DNA from 3 places in the Rhizobium sp. 10N414 genome. Region 1 is predicted to be linked to each of the others. Evidence: predicted binding sites of a transcription regulator. Region 1 holds the regulator's gene; each other region holds the start of a gene.

Region 1 (7,480 bases):
GTCAAGCGCATGGCTGATCTCGGCACACGCCCGGCCATCGCCATGGTCGAGATGCTGGAATTCTTCGAACGCTTCGATGTCGAGAAATACGGCTCGGACGGCGGCCCGCTGCACGACCCGACGGTTATCGCCTATCTGCTGAAGCCGGAGCTTTTCAAGGGGCGGACCTGCAATGTCGAGATCGAGGTGAAGTCGGAACTGACTGCCGGAATGACCGTCGTCGACTGGTGGCACGTGACCCACCGCAAGCACAATGCGCAGGTCATGCGCGATGTCGATGCGGACGGATTTTTCGATCTGCTGATCGAGCGTTTCGCCCGCATCTGATTTCGGATTGTTTGACGGGCGCCTGAGGGATCAGGCGTCCTTCTGGTCGAAAACCGAATTGGTTTCGGGTTCGACCAGCTTCGGTCCGCCCTTGGCGACGCCGACCATGGCCGGGCGCAGAACACGCTCGCCAATCGTGTAGCCAGCCTGAACGACCTGAACAACGGTGTTGTTCGGCACCTCAGGGTTCGGTACTTCGAACATGGCCTGGTGGAAATTCGGATCGAACTTCTGGCCAACCGGCTCCAGCTTTCGGACACCGTGGCGCTCGAGCGCCGCCAACATCGAGCGTTCCGTCATCTCGACACCCTCGATCAGCGTTGTCAGGCCGGTATCAGCGGCAGCCCTTGCTTCCTCCGGAATCGCATCGATGGCGCGACGCAGGTTGTCCGAAACGGCCAACATGTCGCGGGCGAAGCCAGCAGCCGAATAGGTCTTGGCGTCCTTGATTTCCCGCTCGGTGCGGCGGCGCAGGTTATCCATCTCGGCAGCAAGCCGCAGATAGCGGTCGCGCAGCTCTGCGTTCTCGCCCTTCAGAAGTTCCAGCGGATCGGGCTGTGCGGTGGCTTCGTTCTCGACGTTTGCGGCGGCGTCCGCTGCGGCTTCGGCCGCGGCTGCGTCAGGTCCGTTCTTCGTCGTTTCGTCAGTCATGACGTTCTCCGGTGATTGGTGTCTTTTAGGATGTGCCCGATATCGAGCTTTGACGGGCAAAAATCAAGTCTGCGTGACTGAAAAGCGCGCGATGCGGGGCAACTCATGCCGGGTTGAGCGAGAGGGCCAGCTTGACTTGCTCGCGCTAAAGTTCTTTTATTTTAGAGCTACCTAAACCTTTCTTGCTTCGGCCTAATCCTGGGTCAGGGAGCTGCTACCATGAGCGATCAGAAAAGCTATTCCGGGCGCTGCTTCTGCGGCGCCGTGGAGATTGTTGCTACCGGCGAACCGGTGGCGATGGGATACTGCCACTGTGCTTCCTGCCGGCATTGGTCCGCAGGGCCGGTCAATGCCTTCACGCTCTGGCAGCCGCAGGCTGTCCGGGTCACTAAAGGCGGAGAGCATGTCGAGGGCTATCAGAAGTCCGATACCAGCGTGCGGAAGTTCTGCGAGCTGTGCGGTGGGCATCTCTACACCGAGCACCCGACCTGGGGCGTCACCGACGTCTACGCGGCACTTCTGCCGGATCTCGACTACACCCCGGCGCTGCACGTGAACTATCAGGAGAGCGTGCTGCGCATTCGTGACGGCCTGCCCAAATATAAAGACATGCCCGCGGAGATGGGCGGCTCGGGCGACACGTTGCCTGAGTAGCCGCGCTACTTCGCGCCGCGTGACAGTCGGGTCATAAGCTGAGCGGTATAATCGACCATCGGGACGATGCGCGAGTAGTTGAGACGCGTCGGCCCGATCACTCCCACGGCACCGACAATGCGGTCGTCATCGTCACGATAAGGCGCAACGATCAACGACGAGCCGGAGAGCGAGAAGAGCTTGTTCTCCGAGCCGATGAAAATGCGCACACCTGGCCCGCTTTCGGCCAGATTGAGGAGTTCCAGCAAGCTGTCTTTTTTCTCGAGGTCGTCGAACAGCATGCGCAGGCGGTCGAGATCGTCGGCACCGGCGAGACCGGCGAGCAAATTGGCGCGGCCGCGAATGATGAGCTGAGCCGGTTTGCCTTCGTCCGCGCTGCCGGACCACACAGCGATGCCGCGCTCGACGAGATCCTGCGACAGCGTGTCGAGTTCGCGGCGGACATCGTCCTTCAGTCGGCTCAGCTGATTGCGCAGTTCCGGCAGCGTCTGGCCGGTCATATGCGCGTTGAGGAAGTTTGCGGCCTCGGTCAATTGCGATGATGTGACGCCTGCCGGAAGCTCGATGATGCGGTTTTCCACCTGGTCGTGATCGCCAACGAGCACCGCAAGCGCCTTGGTCGGCTCGAGGCGAATGAACTCGACATGCTTGAGCACAGGATCGCTTTTCGAGGTGATGACAAGTCCGGCGCCGCGCGAAATGCCCGAGAGCATTCGGCTCGCCTCGTTCATCATCAATTCCATCGGATTGTCGCGGCTTTCGGCGCGCACCTGCCGATCGATGTTGGCACGATCCTCGGCCGAGAGATCGCCCACCTGCATGAAGGCGTCGACGAAGAAGCGCAGGCCGATCTGCGTCGGCAGACGCCCGGAACTGACATGCGGTGAATAGATGAGGCCGAGTTCTTCCAGATCGCTCATCACATTGCGTACGGACGCCGGCGACAGCGACATCGGCAGGATTCGCGAAAGGTTGCGGGAACCGAGCGGTTCGCCCGTTTCCAGATAGCCCTCCACGATGCGGCGAAAGATTTCCTTGGAGCGTTCATCCAGCGCAGCCACTGCCTCTGAAACCGACGTCGATCTGAACTCCATGAAACCTTGCGTACCCGTGCTGACGATGATCCGACAAAATATAGCCAATCTCTCCGCAGCGGCAAAAGGGAAATTGCAAATGGACGCTGCCAATCGTAGAAGCTCTCAACACCATAGCACGCATGATCTACCCGAAGCCTGCTCACGCCTTCGGCACGATAATTAGGAGAATAGTATGCGGCCCTCAGGCAGAAAAACCGACCAGATGCGCAAGGTCTCTTTCGAGCGCAATTTCTCCAAGCACGCGGAAGGCTCCTGTCTGGTGAAGTTCGGCGATACGCATGTGTTGTGCACGGCGAGCGTCGAGGAAAAGCCGCCGGCATGGCTGCGCAACACCGGCAAGGGCTGGGTTACCGCCGAATACGGCATGCTGCCGCGCGCCACCGGCGATCGCATGAAGCGCGAAGCTGCGGCCGGCAAGCAGGGCGGTCGCACCCAGGAGATCCAGCGCCTGATCGGCCGCTCGCTGCGCGCCGTCGTCGACCTCAAGGAGCTCGGCGAGCGCCAGATCACCCTCGATTGCGACGTCATCCAGGCGGACGGCGGAACGCGCACCGCCTCGATCACGGGCGCCTGGATTGCGCTCTACGACTGCCTGAAATGGATGGAGAGCCGCAACATGCTCAAGGTCGAGCGCGTGCTCAAGGACCATGTCGCGGCCATTTCCTGTGGCATCTTCGCAAACCAGTCGGTCCTTGACCTCGACTATCTCGAAGACTCCTCGGCCGAGACCGACGCGAACTTCGTGATGACCGGCACTGGCGGTATCGTCGAAATTCAGGGCACCGCCGAAGGCACGCCCTTTACCGACGAGGAGTTCGCTTCGCTGATGACGCTCGCCAAGGGGGGCATTGCCGAACTCGTGGCGATGCAAAAGCAGGCGATCGCCGGATGAACGACGTGCTGGAAGGCATGCTGGAGACGGCGCTCTATGCTGAGGATCTCGACAAGGTCGAAGCCTTCTATGAAGGCGTTCTCGGTCTTTCGAAGATCTCGCGGAGCGGCAACCGGCATGTCTTCTTTCGCTGCGGCCCCGGCGTGCTGCTGATTTTCAATCCGAAAGAAACGATCAAGCCGCCCTCACCGACCGCGCTGCAGGTGCCGCCTCATGGCACAAGCGGTGCGGGACACGCCTGTTTCCGCGTCTCGGGCGAAAATCTCGATGCGATTGCCACCCGGTTGATGTCCGAGGGTGTCGCCATCGAATCCGAAGTCACCTGGCCGCAGGGCGGCCGATCGATCTATTTCCGCGATCCAGCGGGCAACAGCCTTGAATGCGCTGAAGCCCGTATCTGGGGCCTCGAATAGGACAATCATGCGCAAGCTCGAAACCAAGACCATTGTCGTTGCCAGCCACAATGCCGGCAAGATCCGGGAAATCCAGGACCTGATCGGCCCCTTCGGCTTCACCGCGAAGTCGGCGGCTGAATTGAACTTCGTGGAGCCTGACGAAACCGGCACCACCTTCGAGGAAAACGCAAAGATCAAGGCGCTCGCTTCTGCGGAAGCCGCTGGACTTCCGGCGCTGTCGGATGATTCCGGCCTCGCCATCGATGCGCTCGGCGGCGATCCTGGCGTCTATACCGCCAACTGGGCCGAGAAGCCCGACGGGACCCGCGACTTCGCGATGGCGATGGAGAAAGTCGAGGCGGCGCTGGACAAGGCCGGCGCTTCAAAGCCGGAACAGCGTACCGCCCGCTTCGTAAGCGTGCTCTGCCTTGCCTGGCCGGACGGCCATACGGAGCTCTTCCGCGGTGAAGTCGAGGGCGCTGTCGTCTGGCCGCCGCGCGGCAGCCAAGGCTTCGGCTACGATCCGGTCTTTCAACCCGAGGGCTATGACACTACCTTTGGAGAGATGAGCGGGGAAGAAAAACACGGCTGGAAGCCGGGCGACGCAGAGGCCCTGTCGCACCGCGCCCGCGCCTTCAAGATTTTCGTCGAAACCTGCCTGGAAGCCTAAGGGCAACGTGGACACTTTGGAACAGCCTGACCTGATGCGCTATGCCGCTCTTCTGCCCGATACCGGCGAACCCGGCTTCGGCGTCTACGTGCATTGGCCGTTCTGCGCTGCCAAGTGCCCCTATTGCGATTTCAACAGCCATGTCCGCCACCAGCCGGTCGATCAGGAGCGCTTCACTGCGGCCTTCCTGAAGGAAATGGCAACGGTGCGCCAATTGAGCGGGCCGAAGACGGTGACGAGCGTCTTCCTCGGCGGCGGCACGCCCTCTCTGATGAACCCTTCGACGGTTTCGGCCATTCTCAATGGTATTGCCAAGCATTGGCATATGCCAGACGGTATCGAGATCACCATGGAGGCGAACCCCTCCAGTGTCGAGGCGGAGCGTTTCCGGGGCTATCGCGCCGCCGGGGTCAACCGCGTCTCGCTTGGCGTCCAAGCCTTGAATGACCGCGACCTGAAGTTTCTCGGACGGCTGCACGACGTTGCCGACGCGCTGAAGGCGATCAAGCTGGCACGCGACATCTTTCCGCGCATGTCCTTCGACCTGATCTATGCTCGCCCGAACCAGACTGTCGAGGAATGGGAGCGCGAGCTGAAGGAGGCGATCTCCTACGCGGTCGATCACCTCTCGCTCTACCAGCTGACGATCGAGGAAGGCACGCCCTTCTACGGCCTTCACAAGGCGGGCAAGCTTGTCGTTCCGGACGGCGATCAATCGGCATTGCTCTACGAAGCGACGCAGGAGATCACGGCTCGCGAAGGAATGCCGGCCTACGAGGTGTCCAACCACGCGCGCCCCGGCGCGGAGAGCCGCCACAACCTCACCTATTGGCGTTACGGCGACTATGCCGGTATCGGCCCCGGCGCCCACGGGCGGCTGACGCGCGGCGCGATGAAGATCGCGACGGCGACCGAGCGGAAGCCGGAAAGTTGGCTCGATCTCGTCGAGCGCGACGGCCACGGCATCCTCGATCAGGAACAACTCGGCTACGAGGAGCAGGCGGACGAACTGCTGTTGATGGGACTACGCCTGAAGGAAGGTGTCGATCTCGCCCGCTGGCAACAGCTTTCAGGCCGCGATCTCGACCCAAAGCGTGAAGAATTCCTGCTGGAACACGGCTTCGTCGAGCGGATCGGCAATTCCCGGCTTCGCTGCACGCCGTCGGGTATGCTGATCCTCGATTCCGTCGTAGCCGACCTCGCCTGCTAGGCCGGCCGCTTTCGTCCCAGGGAAAACAACCGCCCGTCGATCGCCGCAAGGCCGATCGCGATCATCGCCATGCCGATCAGATGCTTGGCTTGCAGTTGCTCGCCGAGAATAGCTGCGCCGAGCAGGATGGCGCTGACCGGGATCAGGAAGGTCACGAGCATGAGGTTTGTCGCCCCTGCCGTTGCCAGGATGCGGAAGAACAACACATAGGCGATCGCCGTCGACAGCAAGGCCAGGCCCAGCAAGGCCATCCAGGTCTCGAGTGACGGGGCGGCCAAAGTCCAAGGTTGATCCACGACGAGCGCGATCGGCAGCATCAGGATGGTCGAAGCGGTAACCTGTCCGGCGGCGGGAATGAGCGGCGCCATGCCCATCTGGCGGAAGCGTCGGCCGAAAATCCCGGCGAAGGAGTAGGAGAGCGCAGCACCGAGCACGGCAAGCTGCGCCAGCACGTTCGAGCCGAGATCACGCAACACGTCGAAGCCAATCATGTAGGCAACACCAGCAAAGCCAACGAGGACGCCGAGCAGGCGGTTGCCGGTCATCTTTTCGTCCGCTGTCAGGAAATGCGCGACGACGACACCGAAGAGCGGCGTCGTGGCATTCAGGATCGAGGCAAGGCCGCTTGCGATGTGCGTCTGGCCCCAGACGATGAGGCAGAAGGGGATCATGTTGTTCATGATGCCCATGCCGAAGAACGCAGCCCAGGACCCAGCGTCGCGCGGCATCGCATGGCCGGTGGCTCGGACGATAAGGTTCAGCGCAAGTGCGGCAATCAGGACCCGGCCCGCGACGATCGTGAACGGCGGCAGGGTCTTCACCAGAATACCGTTGAAGAGGAAGGAGCCGCCCCATAACAGGGACAACACCAGCAGCATTCCCCACTCGGCAAGGCCCATTTGTTTCTGCTGCATTATCTTCTCCCTAGTCAGCCTGACCGGAATACATCCAGCCGCTGGCTGCCACCACCCGATTGTTGCGCGTCTCGAACGCGGCCATTCTCGATTAATTCTCGCTCATCGCGCAGCTTAAATCAGCTTTTTCGACAGCTTTCATGCTGATATTATTGCGATGCCTGGCAGGAGACAAACGAGTCTTTCTCGATCCATGATATAGCTGAGCTAAACCATGAGCGACTATCTTCCCTCTCTTTCAGCACTTAGGGCCTTCGAAGCCGCCGCGCGACACCTCAGCATGACGCTTGCGGCAAAAGAGCTCAACGTCACGCCGGGCGCCGTCAGCCTGCAGATCCGTGACCTGGAAGCATCGCTTGGCGTCAAGCTCTTCGAGCGCAAGACGCGCGCGCTGGCCTTGACGGTTGAGGGCGCGGATTATTTTTCGACGCTTAGGGCAGCATTCCGTCTGGTCCGGGAGGCGACGGCGGCAATCACGGCGCGGGGACGCGGCGCCGTCCTCAACGTCACCTGCACGGCGGGATTTGCGACCTACTGGCTCGTGCCGCGTCTCGGGCGCTTCGAGGCGATGCACCCTGAAATCGACGTTCGCATCAGCGCATCGCACCGCGTGCTCGACTTTCAGCGTGACGGCATCGACCTCGCAATCCGCCACGGGCTCGGCGGGTAT
Region 2 (7,480 bases), on a different contig from region 1:
AACAACCACGTTGCCGGCCGCATCCTGGAACTCAGCGCCCTCAAGGCGAGCGGGCATGGCTCCAGGCTTGGCAATTGCCTCGTCCGGCTCGATGCGCATTGACACCGTTTTGCGAACCCGATCGCGCAGAAATTCGATTTCGACTTCCGATCCGACCTGAGCCAGGCCGACACGATTGCGGAGATCTGCCGAGCCCGTGATTTTGCGATTGTTGACGGCGATGATGACATCGCCAGCTCGAAGGCCCGCCTGTGCCGCGGGCGAATCTTGCTCAACGCTGCCGACGACGGCGCCGCAGCTTTCCGCAATGCTCAGCGCCTCGGCCAGGTCGGGCGTCAGGTCCTGGACGGAGATGCCGATCCGGCCGCGCCGCACTTCGCCATGCTCGATCAGTTGCTCCATCACGGCCGACGCCATCGCGATCGGAACCGCAAAGCCGATGCCGACATTGCCGCCGGTGGGCGCGATGATTGCGGTGTTGACGCCGACCAGCATGCCGTCTGTTGTCACCAGTGCGCCTCCCGAGTTGCCGGGATTGATCGAAGCACCCGTCTGGATGAAATCCTCATAGCCCTCGAGATTGATGCCGCCACGGCCAAGGGCGCTGACGATGCCGGAGGTGACGGTCTGGCCAAGCCCGAACGGATTGCCGATCGCGACAACGGAGTCGCCGACCCGCAGCGCACCGGAATCGCCAAACGGAAGCGCCGTCAGCTTGTCAGCGTCGATCCTCAGCAACGCTATATCCGTTGCCTTGTCGGTGCCGACCAATTCGGCCGTGAAGCGGCGGCGGTCCTTCAGGGTTACCGCAATCTCGCCGGCGTCCGCGACGACATGGTGATTGGTGAGGATATAGCCTTTGTCGGCGTCAACGATGACGCCGGAGCCCGCGCTCAGCCGCTGCTCCTGCTCAGGCAGGTTGAAATAGCGGCGGAAGAAGGGATCGTTGTAAAGAGGATTGGTTTCGGCGGAAGCGCGAGACCTTACTGCAATGTTGACGACCGCCGGCGTGACCTTCTCCAAGACATCAGCGAGCGGGGGTTGCGTGCTTGCCGACATCGCCGACTGCGGCCGCGCCGCCGGTAACGGCGCAGGAACCAGGATGAGGACGAGTGCGGCGAATACGCCAACATATTTCGACGAACGCGTGGTCATTTTTGGCCCCGAATTCTTCAGATCCTCCTTCGGTGCAGGGGGCGGGCCCTCGGGGCCAGCCTCATCGGAGCCACGATTTTGGCTCCTGCCAAACCAGCACCAGTCCGATATCGAAACGCCGCGCCGATTCAGGCGCAATGCATCTCTTACTTCACAAGTCTACCCAAAGCCCGCGCCCCGTCGGGGGCGCGGGCTTATCATTGCAGTCAGAAGTCCATGCCACCTCCCGGCATCGGCGGGAGCGGTGCATCCTTCTTCGGCTTCTCGGCGACCATTGCCTCGGTGGTGATCAGCAGGCCGGCGACCGAGGCCGCGTCCTGCAGCGCGGTGCGAACGACCTTGACCGGGTCGATCACGCCCTGATCGTAAAGATCACCGAATTCGTTCGTTTGCGCGTTCCAGCCATAGCCAAATTCGGTCTTCTCGCGCAGCTTGCCGACAATGATCGAGCCTTCGGCACCCGCGTTCTCGGCGATCTGGCGCACCGGCGCCTCGATCGCGCGGCGAACCAGGTCGATGCCGTGCCTTTGATCGGCATTCTCGGTCTGAGCGTTGTCCAGTGCTTTGACGGCTCTCAGCAAAGCGACGCCTCCGCCGGGCAACACGCCCTCCTCGACGGCCGCCCGCGTGGCGTGCATGGCGTCGTCGACGCGGTCCTTGCGTTCCTTCACCTCAACCTCGGTTGAGCCGCCGACGCGGATGACGGCAACGCCGCCGGCAAGCTTGGCCAGCCGCTCCTGCAACTTCTCGCGATCGTAGTCCGACGTGGTTTCCTCGATCTGCGCCTTGATCTGCGCGACGCGGCCGTCAATCTCTGTCTTTGAGCCAGCGCCGTCGACGATCGTCGTGTTGTCTTTTTCGACGACAATCTTGTTGGCGCGGCCAAGCATATTGAGGGTCACGTTCTCGAGCTTGATACCGAGATCTTCAGAGATCGCGGTTCCGCCAGTGAGGATCGCTATGTCCTCCAGCATCGCTTTGCGGCGGTCGCCGAAGCCCGGCGCTTTGACGGCAGCCACCTTCAGGCCGCCGCGCAGCTTGTTGACAACAAGCGTCGCCAGCGCCTCGCCTTCGACATCCTCGGCGATAATCAGCAGCGGCTTGCCTGATTGAACGACCGCTTCGAGAACCGGCAGCAATGTCTGCAGGTTCGAGAGCTTCTTTTCGTGGATCAGGATGTAGGGTTCCTCGAACTCAACCCGCATCTTCTCGGGGTTGGTGACGAAATACGGCGAGAGATAACCGCGATCGAATTGCATGCCTTCGACGACTTCCAGCTCCGTCACCGCGGTCTTGGCTTCCTCGACGGTGATCACTCCTTCGTTGCCGACCTTTTCCATCGCTTCTGCGAGGAAGCGGCCAATCTCGGTGTCGCCATTGGCCGAGATGGTGCCAACCTGGGCGATCTCGTCGTTCCTGGTGACTTTACGGGCGTTCCGCCGCAGTTCCTCGACCACAGCTTCGACTGCTTTGTCGATACCGCGCTTGAGGTCCATCGGGTTCATGCCCGACGCCACAGCCTTCGCACCTTCCTTGACGATCGCCTGAGCGAGAACAGTCGCGGTGGTGGTACCGTCACCAGCGATGTCACTGGTCTTCGAGGCAACCTCCCGCACCATCTGTGCGCCCATATTCTCGAACTTGTCCTCAAGCTCGATCTCCTTGGCGACGGTGACGCCGTCCTTGGTGATGCGGGGCGCGCCGTATGACTTGTCGATGACGACGTTACGGCCCTTTGGACCGAGCGTAACCTTGACAGCATTGGCGAGGATGTCGACGCCGCGCAGCATCTTTTCGCGGGCGTCGGAATGGAATTTCACTTCCTTGGCAGCCATTTTTCTACTCCTTCCTGAGGCAGCATTGCTCGTCAGCAGCGGGCGGGATCGGCACTAGGCTGCGTTTCTCGCTGCGGCGTCGACCTCGATCACGCCCATCACGTCCGATTCCTTCATGATCAGGAGATCTTCGCCACTGAGCTTGATCTCGGTGCCCGACCATTTGCCGAACAGAATGCGATCACCCACTTTCACATCGAGCGGACGCAACTGCCCGCTGTCGTCGCGCGCACCTGGGCCGGCCGCAACGACCTCACCTTCCTGTGGCTTTTCCTTTGCCGTGTCTGGAATGATGATGCCGCCGGCCGTTTTCTCCTCGGCCTCGATGCGGCGCACCAGGATTCGGTCATGCAAGGGACGGAACGTCATGTCGCTCTCCTCATGGACAAACAGATTTTTCAACAGGTCCTCCGCGCCGCATTCGGAGCGAAACCGACGCGGGGCGCCGATCCTTTCGGCATCGCGCGCAAATCGATCTGGTTTCTGATATTTGGAGTTTCAAGAGGGGACCGGAAATTTTTTAGCACTCTAGCCTATCGAGTGCTACCGGCATGAATTGATGGGTCTATTTCACGTCGCTGGTGGTTGGAGGGTGTGGCTGCCTCTTGACGCAAGGCATCATGATCCCCACCTCATTCTCATCGACGCCCAAGTGGGTCGACACCAGTCCGGGAGCCCCAAGCTTCTTAGCGCTCCCTCGTACCTATGTTTCGACGAAGTCTTCCGCGGCCTCGGCCCGCCATCGTTGCTCGGTGGCACGTCGCCCTTCAATGGTTCGTGGCCGCACGTGGAAATCGAGGAGAATGACAACGAAATCCGCCTGATCGCGGAGGTACCAGGCGTCGATCCAGACAACATCGAGGTGCTGCTGGAAGATGGCGTGCTTACGCTTCGCGGCGAGAACAAATCGGAGACTGAGGACAAGGATCGCCGGTTCAGCGAGCGCTACTACGGGCGCTTCGAACGGCGGCTGGCCCTTGGTCGCCAAGTCGATGAGGACAAGGTCGCCGCAACGTTCAAGAACGGTCTGCTCACCTTGACGCTGCCGAAGACCGAAAAGGCGCGAGCCAACGTCAAGCGGATCACGATCGACAGCACCAAATAATACCGACCGCCGCAAGCCAGCCGGGTGCTAACGTGCCCGGCTGGTTATTCGCGTGGCAAAAACCGATGACGTGGTTGACGGAACCCCTTGCACGCATTTTTCGCCCGTCACGCTCTGTGATGACTTCGGCGCGCGTCTCGGGGCGACCTTGGCTGCTGGTATTCGAACGGCAAGCCCCACCCGTCATCGACTATCTGATGGGCTACACTGGCGGGAGTGACACGCTGACTCAGGTTGAACTGCATTTCCCAACCCGCGATGCCGCCATTGCCTACGCAAAGCGACAGAAACTGAATTGCACCGTCGTAGACGACAGGGGCCGCCGTCCCTAGTTTTCGTTGATATCGCCGGCAAGCTCTACCATTCAATCCCCGTTGCTGCGCGATCGGCGCATCGATCGGCATCGCCAATTTTCGGAAGAGCCCGCCGCTGAAGCGGCGGGCCGTGCTCTCCTTTTCTCGATCATACATGTGCATGCGAGTTCCACCGATAGTCCCAGAGTGCCCAGGCTGACACGGCGGTGACGAGCACGCCGAGGACCACATGGGTCCACATCGCGTTCATGTTCGCCGCGAATTGAAGCAGCCAGGGCGAGACCATCAGCCAGGAGAAGGTGCGGCTCAACCGCACCACAGCCTACCGCTCCTCCAGGCCTAAAAGCGGCCGCCGGAACAATAATGAAAAGCGAAAGCTGGCACCGTGCCGTCTGAAGAAGGCATTCTCTCGATGTGAACTGAATTCCCAGTCCGTATATCTTTGACGGGCCGCCTCATATGAGAACCGCCCGTCGGAAAGCTGGCAAGTCTTTGAAGCAGGCGCCCAGATAACTCCGTCAGATATCGTACCGCGAATCGAGCTCTCGCAGGGCAGACCGAACCTCATCGATTGAAACCGGCTCAGGCGTTCCTGGCATATGACGGAGAGCTGGCTTCGAATCTATCGCGTAAAAGTCCGAAGCCCACGCGGCGAGAATGGCCCGTTTATCATCGACAGAAAGTGCAGGAGCCTTCACCACATCCATTGGACGTCGAAACGGCGACCAGTGAGATGCTAGAACTTCCGGTCCGATGTTCACGGCAGTTGCGGCAATCTGCTTAAACATATCGTCCATCATCGGTTCACCTCAGCTTACGTGTGGATCCCGACTCCACCTCGGATAAGTCGCCGTTACCGGGTCAGTTTCCGGCGCCAGCAGATCGTGTTTTTCCGCAAAGGCGGCAAACAACCCACGTGCGGTCTCAGCTTCGATCTCGCCGCGCAAGGCGGCGCGGCACGCCTTGCGCGCAACCGAATGCGGACCATCCCTGAGTGATATCGGCCACTCGACCAGATGGCGGTAAGCGTCCATCACGCTTCTCACGTCCGTCGGAAATCCAAGGCCGACGAGAATACGCACAGGGTTCTCGAACATATCGGGTTTCATAACTCTCTCCTTTCCAACCCGCGATGTTGCAGCACGCCACTACAGCGTCGCCCTCCGGTGGAAACTTGCTCAAGCGGCGCTCTGGGCTTCGATCTGCGGCGCGGCGTCCGGCCGTCCGAGAGCGGAACCGCTTTGAATGCTGACCTTGCGCGGTTTCAATGCCTCCGGAATCTCCCGGACGAGATCGATGGTCAGCAGACCATTGTTCAATCCCGCTCCACTCACCCTGACATGGTCGGCAAGCTCGAAACGATGTTCGAACGGGCGGCCGGCGATGCCTCGGTGCAGGTAGGCTTCGGACGGAGAATCCTGCTTCTTGCCAATAACGGTGAGAAGATTGGTCTGGAACGTTATGTCGAGGTCGCCTTCGGCGAAGCCGGCTACCGCAATCGAGATGCGGTAGCTGTCGTCACCCGTCTTGACAATGTCATAGGGCGGCCAATCGCTGGTCGAACGGTCGCGCTGGGCGTTTTCCAGAAGGTTGAAGAGCCGGTCGAAGCCAACGCTCGATCGAAAGAGAGGTGTGTAGTCGTAAGATGTTGCCATAGCCATATCCTCCTAAAAGCAACATGGGTATGGAGCGCCGAAAGACGGCGCTTCCAGCATTGCCAGCCCTGTTGTCAGCGGCTGGCGGCAAATGATCTGGTATCTGAGAAATCCGGCTTCAAGTGCTGCCTTGGAGAATTTTCGCAAATCTCAGTGCAGCTTGAACTCACCTTCAATACGGCGCCATTCGTTCGGCTGGATCAGGCACCGATGCGTATAGCGAACGGAATGCAGCGGGCCGTCGAGATTGACTTGCCAGATTTCTGGTAGGCAGTCAGTGTTAGCGGCAGAAGGCTCAGATCGGCAAAATCTTGCGCAAGCGACGGAAGCCATCAAATCGGACGCAGCCTATGTCGATAGATATCGCGACCATTAGACGTATTGCCCGCCTTGCCCGTCTCGCACTCAGCGAAGACGAGGCTGAAAAAATGTGTGGCGAGCTGAACGAAATTCTGACCTTCATCGAGCAACTTTTGGAGGTTGATGTCGAAGGCATCCCTCCGATGACCTCGGTTGTGCCAACAACCATGAAAATGCGCCAGGACGTCGTGACCGAAGGCAATCATGCCGAAGAGATCGTGGCGAATGCACCTCTCAGTGAGCGCAACTTCTTCCTGGTCCCCAAGATTCTCGAGTAAGCACAGACAGCCTCGGGCCTTGGAGCATTTCACGGCCGGCGATCGCCAAACGATGCGCCCCTTTGCGTGGCGCGTGTTAGCGGCTTGAGATTTCCGGCCCACATCCGATGCTTCGAAAGCTTGCCGATCTCGTTTGTGATCGAATGATGTGTCATGGCGAAGGTCCTGTCGTTTTGCGCTTAATCAGGTTCTTCCTCAATTTGTGTGGTTCACTCACCGTTAGACATGATGCCGCTATGGGCGGGGATGCAAACGAAAACGAAATGATCGCCCGGCCCAGGGGCAAAAGTCCTGGGTGTCGCGCCCACTGCTGATGACAGTTGGGTTGTTTCTGCTGCCGGTCCAGGGTTCGGCATTTGCCCTGATTGCGGCCGGCGGACTCGAAATCGGCATGGCTGGTCCAACCGGAGCCTTCAGGATCTGCCGGTCCAAGGAAAGGCAGTAACGGTTACCGTGCACGCCATGCACAAGGAGGGTCTGTCCTGTTCGGAGAAGGCGAAATTCTCAAGGAAGCGCTCGAGATTGCCACCGGCCCCAAAAAAACATCTGTTGCGCTCGCTGTCATTGCCGAATGGCACGTCGCGGTGACGGCGGTGTGCGAGACTTTGGGTGTTGCCCGGTCAAACATGGCAGAACGTGCAAAGCAGATCCCTTCCAAAGCCCGTGGACGGCCGCCGCTTGCTGATCGGGGACTGGTTGAAGAGATCAAACCGATCATCGCCGACATGCCGACCTGCGGCTATCGCCGGGTTCACGCCATTTTGCTCACCAACGGGGG
Region 3 (7,480 bases), on a different contig from region 1:
AAGCAACCGAAGCTGCGTCTTGCAGAGCCGTGCGAACAACCTTGACCGGGTCGACGATACCCATGGCGATCATGTCGCCGTATTCGCCGGTCTGGGCGTTGTAACCGAAGTTGTCCTGACCCTTCTCGAGGATCTTGCCAACAACGATCGATGCTTCGTCACCAGCGTTCTCGGCGATCTGACGGGCCGGAGCCTGCAGAGCGCGGCGAACGATGTTGATGCCAGCTTCCTGGTCGTCGTTCTCGCCCTTGACGGAGATCTTGGCGGAGGAACGCAGCAGGGCAACGCCGCCGCCCGGTACGATACCTTCCTGAACAGCAGCGCGCGTCGCGTTGAGCGCGTCGTCGATGCGGTCCTTCTTTTCCTTCACTTCGACTTCCGTCGAACCGCCGACGCGGATGACTGCAACGCCACCAGCGAGCTTAGCAAGACGCTCCTGCAGCTTTTCGCGGTCGTAGTCGGAGGTGGTTTCTTCGATCTGGGCCTTGATCTGGGCAACGCGGCCTTCGATGTCGGACTTGGCGCCCGAACCGTCGACGATCGTCGTGTTTTCCTTGGAGATCGAAACCTTCTTGGCGCGGCCGAGCATGTCGAGGGTAACCGACTCGAGCTTGATGCCGAGGTCTTCGGAGATGACAGTGCCGCCCGTGAGGATCGCGATGTCTTCGAGCATGGCCTTGCGGCGATCGCCGAAGCCAGGAGCCTTGACAGCAGCAATCTTCAGGCCGCCACGCAGCTTGTTGACGACGAGCGTAGCAAGAGCTTCGCCTTCGACGTCTTCAGCGATGATGAGGAGCGGCTTGCCGGTCTGAACGACAGCTTCGAGAACCGGGAGCATGGCCTGGAGGTTCGAGAGCTTCTTCTCGTGCAGGAGGATGAAGGCGTCTTCGAGATCAGCGATCATCTTTTCCGGGTTGGTGACGAAGTACGGGCTGAGGTAACCGCGGTCGAACTGCATGCCTTCGACGACTTCGAGTTCGGTTTCAGCGGTCTTGGCTTCTTCGACGGTGATAACGCCTTCGTTGCCGACCTTCTGCATTGCTTCAGCAATGTCGAGACCGATCTGCTTTTCGCCGTTTGCGGAGATCGTGCCGACCTGGGCAACTTCTTCCGAGGTGTTGATCTTCTTGGCCTTGGCCTGGAGATCCTTCACGACTTCAGCAACAGCGAGGTCAATGCCGCGCTTCAGGTCCATCGGGTTCATGCCGGCTGCAACAGCCTTGGCGCCTTCGCGAACGATCGCCTGAGCGAGAACCGTTGCGGTCGTCGTGCCGTCGCCGGCGATGTCGTTGGTCTTCGAAGCAACTTCGCGGACCATCTGGGCGCCCATGTTTTCGAACTTGTCTTCCAGTTCGATTTCCTTGGCGACCGAAACGCCGTCCTTGGTGATGCGCGGAGCGCCGAAGGACTTGTCGATGATGACGTTACGACCCTTCGGGCCGAGCGTTACCTTCACTGCGTCAGCGAGAATGTCGACGCCACGCAGCATCTTTTCGCGCGCGGTGCGGCCGAACTTGATTTCTTTAGCTGCCATGATTGAAACTCCTGAATTCGAGTTGTCCGGGCTTTGGGCCCGTAGCTAAAATCGGAAAGGGGAAAAACGGCTGATTAGCCGATGATGCCCATGATGTCGGCTTCCTTCATGATCAGAAGGTCTTCGCCGTTGATCTTGACTTCAGTGCCGGACCACTTGCCGAACAGAACGCGATCGCCAGCCTTGACGTCGAGAGCGACGACCTTGCCGGACTCGTCACGAGCGCCGGAACCGACGGCGACGATTTCGCCTTCCTGCGGCTTTTCCTTGGCGGTGTCCGGAATGATGATGCCGCCCTTGGTCTTTTCTTCGGACTCAACGCGACGGACAACGACGCGATCGTGAAGGGGGCGGAAATTGGTGCTTGCCATTGTCTAATCCCTCGATCAAATGACACTAGCAGGCCGAGAGCGGCCCGCACGGATGGGTGTTAGCACTCGTGCTTGGTGAGTGCTAGCGAGGCAGCATTTAGGAGTGGCCCAACGGGGAGTCAAGAACGGCCGCAATTTTTCTTCGCCGTCCTCACAAACAGCCATAACAGCAAATCCTTGTCGGAAGTGCGACAGGCTGCGTTCTCTCCGAGATTTCCGAACGTCCTGAAGCTGGAGAGCTTTTGTAGCCCCGGAACGTTTGCGGCACCCGCGGGGCGAGTGGCGTCAGGATTGCCGCGCATACACGCCGATGGTATCGAGCAGCTTGGGGCAGGGGCGGCAACCGTGAACAAAACGATCGCGGCGGACGAAATCATAGCGGTACCGACACTTGGGGAGGCGGCGCGTGTATGGGCGCGCATCGGCTGCTTGGGCTTCGGCGGGCCGGCCGGTCAGATCGCCCTGATGCACACGACGATTGTCGATGAGAAGCGCTGGATTTCCGAGGAGCGCTTCCTACACGGATTGAATTTCTGCATGCTGCTGCCTGGCCCGGAGGCTCAGCAACTGGCCACCTATATCGGCTGGCTGATGCACGGCGTGCGCGGCGGCCTCATTGCCGGCTTGTTGTTTGTATTGCCGGGCTTCCTCGTCATCCTGATGCTGTCGAGCCTCTACGCCGTCTTTCAGGAGGCCGCGTGGCTTCCCGCGCTTTTCTTCGGAGTAAAGGCTGCCGTTTTGGCAATCGTCATCGAGGCCTTGCTCCGGGTGGGGCGCCGAGCGCTGAGGGAGCGCTTTCATTATTATGTGGCCGGAGCGTCGTTCCTGGCTCTCTTCTTCCTGAACTTGCCGTTTCCTCTGGTTATCATCCTGGCCGGAGCAGCAGGCTTGTTATGGATGAAGTATTCCAAGCGTCGATTGGCAGCGCCGGTCTTGCCGCAAGCCTCTTCGCGCACGCATTTTCCCGAGGTTACGCATGTGATCGCAAGGCCTCTTGTGGTGCTCGTGTTCTGGATCCTTGTCTGGCAGTCGCCACTCTTTTTCATTCGCGGCCTCGATGTACCGACGGACCTGATCGCCGAAACCCTGAGCGGCGAAACCAATGTTTTCGGCGCGGTCTTCATCTTCTTCTCCAAGATGGCCGTCATCACCTTCGGAGGCGCGTACGCCGTCCTCTCCTATGTCGGCCAGGTCGCCGTCGGCCATTACGCCTGGCTTCAGCCGGCCGAGATACTCGATGGACTGGCACTTGCCGAGACGACGCCCGGGCCACTTGTTCTTGTTCTCTGTTTTGTCGGATTTCTCGCCGGCTATCGCAACCCGCTCGCCATGGCGCCGCTTGCCGGGGGCTTCCTTGGCGCCTTCCTCGCCGCCTGGGCGACCTTCGTGCCGAGCTTCATCTGGATCTTCGCCGGGGCTCCCTACATCGAGAAGCTGCGCAGCAACGAAAACCTCTCGTCGGCCCTTTCGGCGATCACCGCGGCGGTAGTCGGCGTCATCCTCAACCTTGCCCTTTGGTTCGGTCTGCACGTGCTCTTCGCCGAAGTTGGCCGTGCCGCACTCCTGTCCGGGAAAACCGGTCTGCCAATCGTCAGCGTCGCATGGCCGGAGTGGCGGACCCTCGATATCGCGGCGCTTGGGATCTTTGTAATGGCGTGCGTGATGCTCTTCCGATTCGAGAAGGGCCTCCTGACGATACTTGCTGTGTCGACTGCCGCAGGCCTGCTAATCAAAACGGGCGAGGCCCTTCTCTAATCGACGGGCACAGTTTTTTGCCGTTGCTCACTGCAAAATGCCTTGCCATCCCGGCATGCCTTTGCGATGTCACCTTGACTTAACGACAGCGGGAAATCGGAATGGCCAAGCGGATCGAGAACTTTGCAGAAATCACCAGCCACTACGACGCGGTGTTCTGCGATGTCTGGGGCGTCTTGCACAATGGAGTCGATCCCTTTCCCAAGGCGGCTGCGGCGCTGGAAGCAGCGCGCGGCGAGGGGCTAACCGTCGTTCTCATCACCAATTCGCCGCGCATCGCTCCGCAGGTCGTGACGCAGCTTCGCCAGATCGGCATCCAGGATGGCGCCTATGACCGCATCGTCACATCGGGCGACGTCACGCGGGGCCTGATCGCCGAGGGTCCGAAGAAGGTATTTCTGCTTGGACCGGATCGCGACGAGGCGATCATCGAGGGCCTTGGTGTCGAGCGCGTCGAGGCCAAGGATGCGGACTCGGTCGTCTGCACGGGCTTCTTCGACGACGAAACCGAGACCCCGGAAGACTACACCAAGTTGCTGAAGGCATTTCAGGCGCGTGGCGTGCCGATGATCTGTGCCAATCCCGATCTGGTTGTCGAGCGAGGCCACAAGATCATCCCCTGCGCCGGCGCGATGGCGGCGTATTACAATCAGCTCGGTGGCCAAACGCGCATTGCCGGCAAGCCGCACAAGCCGATCTACGAGGCCGTGCTATCTGCCGCCCGCGAAGCCCACGGGGACTTTCCGCTGAACCGTGTGCTTGCGATCGGAGACGGTATGCCGACCGATGTTCGCGGCGCTCTCGATTACGGGCTTGATCTCCTCTATATCAGCGGCGGCATCCACGCGACGGAATATACGCTGAATGGAGTGACCGACGAGGCGATCCTCACCGCCTATCTGGAGCGCGAAAGAGCGACGCCGATGTGGTGGATGCCCCGCCTCGCATAACGAGCCTCGCAAGAGAAAAGCCAGCCGATGACCGTTTTTCACCGCAACGAAACCCGCGAACCCCTGCCGGCCCATCTGCATGGCGGCGTGATTGCCATCGGCAACTTCGACGGTGTGCATCGGGGCCATCAGTCCGTGCTCAACCGGGCCTTGGAGATATCGAGGCAGCGGGGCATTCCGGCACTGGTCCTGACGTTTGAGCCACATCCCCGCACTGTCTTCCGCCCGGAGCAGCCGGTCTTTCGCTTGACGCCGGCGCCGCTCAAGGCGCGCATCCTCGAAGCGATCGGCTTCAATGCCGTCATCGAATATCCCTTCGACCGGGAGTTCTCACAGCGCTCGGCGGACGATTTCATCCATTCGATCCTCAAGGATTGGCTCAGCGCATCCGAGGTCGTGACCGGCTTCAACTTTCATTTCGGCCGCAGCCGGGAAGGCGGCCCGGCCTTCCTGATGGATGCCGGCCAGAAATACGGCTTTGGCGTGACGCTGATCGACGCGTTTCGTGACGAGAATACCGACGTCGTCTCCTCGAGCCACGTTCGCGAATTGCTGAGGGATGGCAATGTCAGCGAGGCGGCGGCGATGCTCGGCTATCACTATACGGTGGAAGCGGAAGTCATCGGCGGCGAGAAGCTTGGCCGTCAGCTCGGCTTTCCGACCGCGAATATGCGGTTGCCCGCCGAAGCAGACATTCAGGCGGGCATCTATGCCGTGCGCTTCCGCCTTGCCGATGGCACGCTCTATGATGGTGTCGCCAGCTACGGTCGCCGACCGACGGTCACCGACAATGGCGCGCCACTGCTCGAGACGTATCTCTTCGATTTCAGCGGCGACCTCTACGGGCAGCTCTGCTCCGTGTCCTTCCTCGGCTATCTGCGCCCGGAACTGAAGTTCGATGGCCTCGACCCCCTCGTGGAGCAGATGAACCGCGACAAGGAGGAGGCGAGTGCGCTGCTGACAGGCGTACAGCCGCTCGGCGAGCTCGACCGCAAGATCTGCTTCGCCTGAAGGTTCAGACGCTTTCGAAAATTGCGGCCCTTTCGGGACGACGGCCGTTGCCGTGTGGGGGCAGGGGTCTATGTCATCTGTTTGATTAGACGCGGATTCGCTGCGCCCCCAAGCACCGAAAGGCAATCATCAAATGGATAAAAGGTTTGGAACAGCAGCCTGCTGGCTGCTCATCATTCCCTATATCGGGCTCCTTTGGGTTCCCTTCTACAACTTTCACGACCCGGTTCTCTTCGGTTTCCCATTCTTCTACTGGTATCAGCTCGCCTGGGTGCCGGTTACAGCTTTCCTGACCTGGATCGCCTACCGGAGCATGCGCAATGACGACTGAACTCAACACCACCGCGCTTGCCGTCTTCGTTTTCTTCTTCGTGCTCGTCACGGTGATGGGGTTTGTCGCCACCCACTGGCGAAGGCCGAAGACGCTTGCCCATATCGACGAGTGGGGCCTTGGTGGCCGCAGCTTCGGCATCTGGATCACCTGGTTTCTGGTCGGCGGCGACTTCTACACTGCCTACACGGTCATCGCTGTTCCGGCGCTGGTCTATACGGTTGGCGCCTACGGTTTCTTCGCGCTGCCCTACACCATTATTGTCTATCCCTTCGTCTTCATGGTCATGCCGCTCCTTTGGCAGCGGGCGAAAGACTTCGGCTACGTGACCGCCGGTGACGTGGTTCACGGCCAATTTGGTTCGCGCGGGCTGGAGCTTGCCGTCGCTGTAACCGGTGTCATCGCCACGATGCCATACATCGCGCTGCAGCTCGTCGGCATGACCGCCGCGCTGAAGGCGCTGGGGCTGCATGGCGAGGTACCGCTGGCGATCGCCTTCATTGTGCTGGCGCTCTACACCTATTCGGCCGGCCTGCGGGCGCCGGCATTGATCGCCTTCGTCAAGGACATCATGATCTACATCGTGGTGATCGCCGCCGTGGCGCTCATTCCCTCGAAGCTTGGCGGCTATGCCAATGTCTTTGCTGCCGCTGATGCCGCGTTCCAGGCAAAGGGCTCCGGCAGCCTGCTTCTTCAGCCCAACCAGTATGTCGCCTATGCGACGCTGGCCCTCGGCTCGGCGCTTGCGGCCTTCATGTATCCGCATACGCTGACTGGCATCTTCGCCTCCAACAGCGGCAACACCATCCGCAAGAATGCTGCGTTGCTGCCGGCCTATACACTGCTGCTCGGCCTTCTGGCACTGCTCGGCTACATGGGACATGCCGCAGGCTTGAAGCTGGACAACGCCAACGATGTCGTGCCGGCGCTCTTCCAGACGCTGTTCCCGAGTTGGTTCGCGGGCTTCGCCTTCGCGGCGATTGCGATCGGCGCGCTGGTACCGGCGGCGGTGATGAGCATCGGCGCGTCCAACCTCTTCACCCGCAATTTCTGGAAGGCCTATGTCAATCCTCAGGTGACGGATGCCGGCGAGGCAAAGGTCGCGAAGGTGACGTCGCTCGTCGTCAAGGTCGGCGCGCTTCTTGTCATCCTTTTCCTGCCGACCCAATTCGCGCTCGACCTTCAGCTTCTCGGCGGCGTCTGGATCCTCCAGACGTTTCCGGCGCTGGTCTTCGGCCTCTACACCAATTGGTTCCGCGCGCCCGGTCTGATCGCGGGCTGGTTCGTCGGCTTCGTCGGTGGCACGCTCTTCGTTTGGATCAACGGCCTGAAACCGCTGCAGCCTGTCACGATCGGAGAGACCTCGTTCACCGTCTATATCGGCCTGCTGGCATTGGCGTTGAACGTCATCGTCGCCGTCATCGTCAACGTGCTGATCCCGGCAAAAGTGACGGCGCGCGCCTGATCGTCCCCCGAAAACAGAAGCCGCGGGCGGGCAAGTTCGCGGCTTTTCCATGCGATGACCTCA

What was found. Region 1 encodes HrcA, which represses chaperone genes, less so after heat shock. Its sites were predicted from a motif close to GTTAGCACTCNCNNNNNGNGAGTGCTAAC; they were not measured.
Region 2: a site for HrcA is predicted at 3,510-3,538, ahead of AC1DE4_RS28525 (co-chaperone GroES). Genes of this name have one in related genera too.
Region 3: a site for HrcA is predicted at 1,964-1,992, ahead of groES (co-chaperone GroES). Genes of this name have one in related genera too.

The regions. Positions count from the first base shown of each region.
Region 1 is NZ_JBFTIN010000001.1:292,421-299,900, forward strand. It holds gene AC1DE4_RS01460 (nucleoside hydrolase) at 1-327, shown strand, start outside; gene grpE (nucleotide exchange factor GrpE) at 358-978, opposite strand; gene AC1DE4_RS01470 (GFA family protein) at 1,198-1,632, shown strand; gene hrcA (heat-inducible transcriptional repressor HrcA) at 1,638-2,726, opposite strand; gene rph (ribonuclease PH) at 2,902-3,621, shown strand; gene AC1DE4_RS01485 (VOC family protein) at 3,618-4,034, shown strand; gene rdgB (RdgB/HAM1 family non-canonical purine NTP pyrophosphatase) at 4,042-4,686, shown strand; gene hemW (radical SAM family heme chaperone HemW) at 4,721-5,896, shown strand; gene AC1DE4_RS01500 (DMT family transporter) at 5,893-6,810, opposite strand; gene gcvA (transcriptional regulator GcvA) at 7,025-7,480, shown strand, end outside.
Region 2 is NZ_JBFTIN010000053.1:4,922-12,401, forward strand. It holds gene AC1DE4_RS28515 (Do family serine endopeptidase) at 1-1,155, opposite strand, end outside; gene groL (chaperonin GroEL) at 1,362-2,990, opposite strand; gene AC1DE4_RS28525 (co-chaperone GroES) at 3,045-3,359, opposite strand; gene AC1DE4_RS28530 (Hsp20/alpha crystallin family protein) at 3,550-4,095, shown strand; gene AC1DE4_RS28535 (NADH dehydrogenase ubiquinone Fe-S protein 4) at 4,161-4,427, shown strand; partial or broken gene AC1DE4_RS28540 (SPW repeat protein) at 4,558-4,701, opposite strand; gene AC1DE4_RS28545 (hypothetical protein) at 4,928-5,209, opposite strand; gene AC1DE4_RS28550 (DUF982 domain-containing protein) at 5,219-5,518, opposite strand; gene AC1DE4_RS28555 (Hsp20 family protein) at 5,588-6,064, opposite strand; partial or broken gene AC1DE4_RS28560 (protein usg) at 6,215-6,328, opposite strand; gene gatC (Asp-tRNA(Asn)/Glu-tRNA(Gln) amidotransferase subunit GatC) at 6,415-6,702, shown strand; partial or broken gene AC1DE4_RS28570 (transposase family protein) at 6,994-7,152, shown strand; partial or broken gene AC1DE4_RS28575 (IS3 family transposase) at 7,152-7,480, shown strand, end outside.
Region 3 is NZ_JBFTIN010000009.1:133,093-140,572, forward strand. It holds gene groL (chaperonin GroEL) at 1-1,534, opposite strand, end outside; gene groES (co-chaperone GroES) at 1,609-1,905, opposite strand; gene chrA (chromate efflux transporter) at 2,251-3,660, shown strand; gene AC1DE4_RS11450 (TIGR01459 family HAD-type hydrolase) at 3,762-4,610, shown strand; gene AC1DE4_RS11455 (bifunctional riboflavin kinase/FAD synthetase) at 4,638-5,621, shown strand; gene AC1DE4_RS11460 (DUF3311 domain-containing protein) at 5,755-5,952, shown strand; gene mctP (monocarboxylate uptake permease MctP) at 5,942-7,417, shown strand.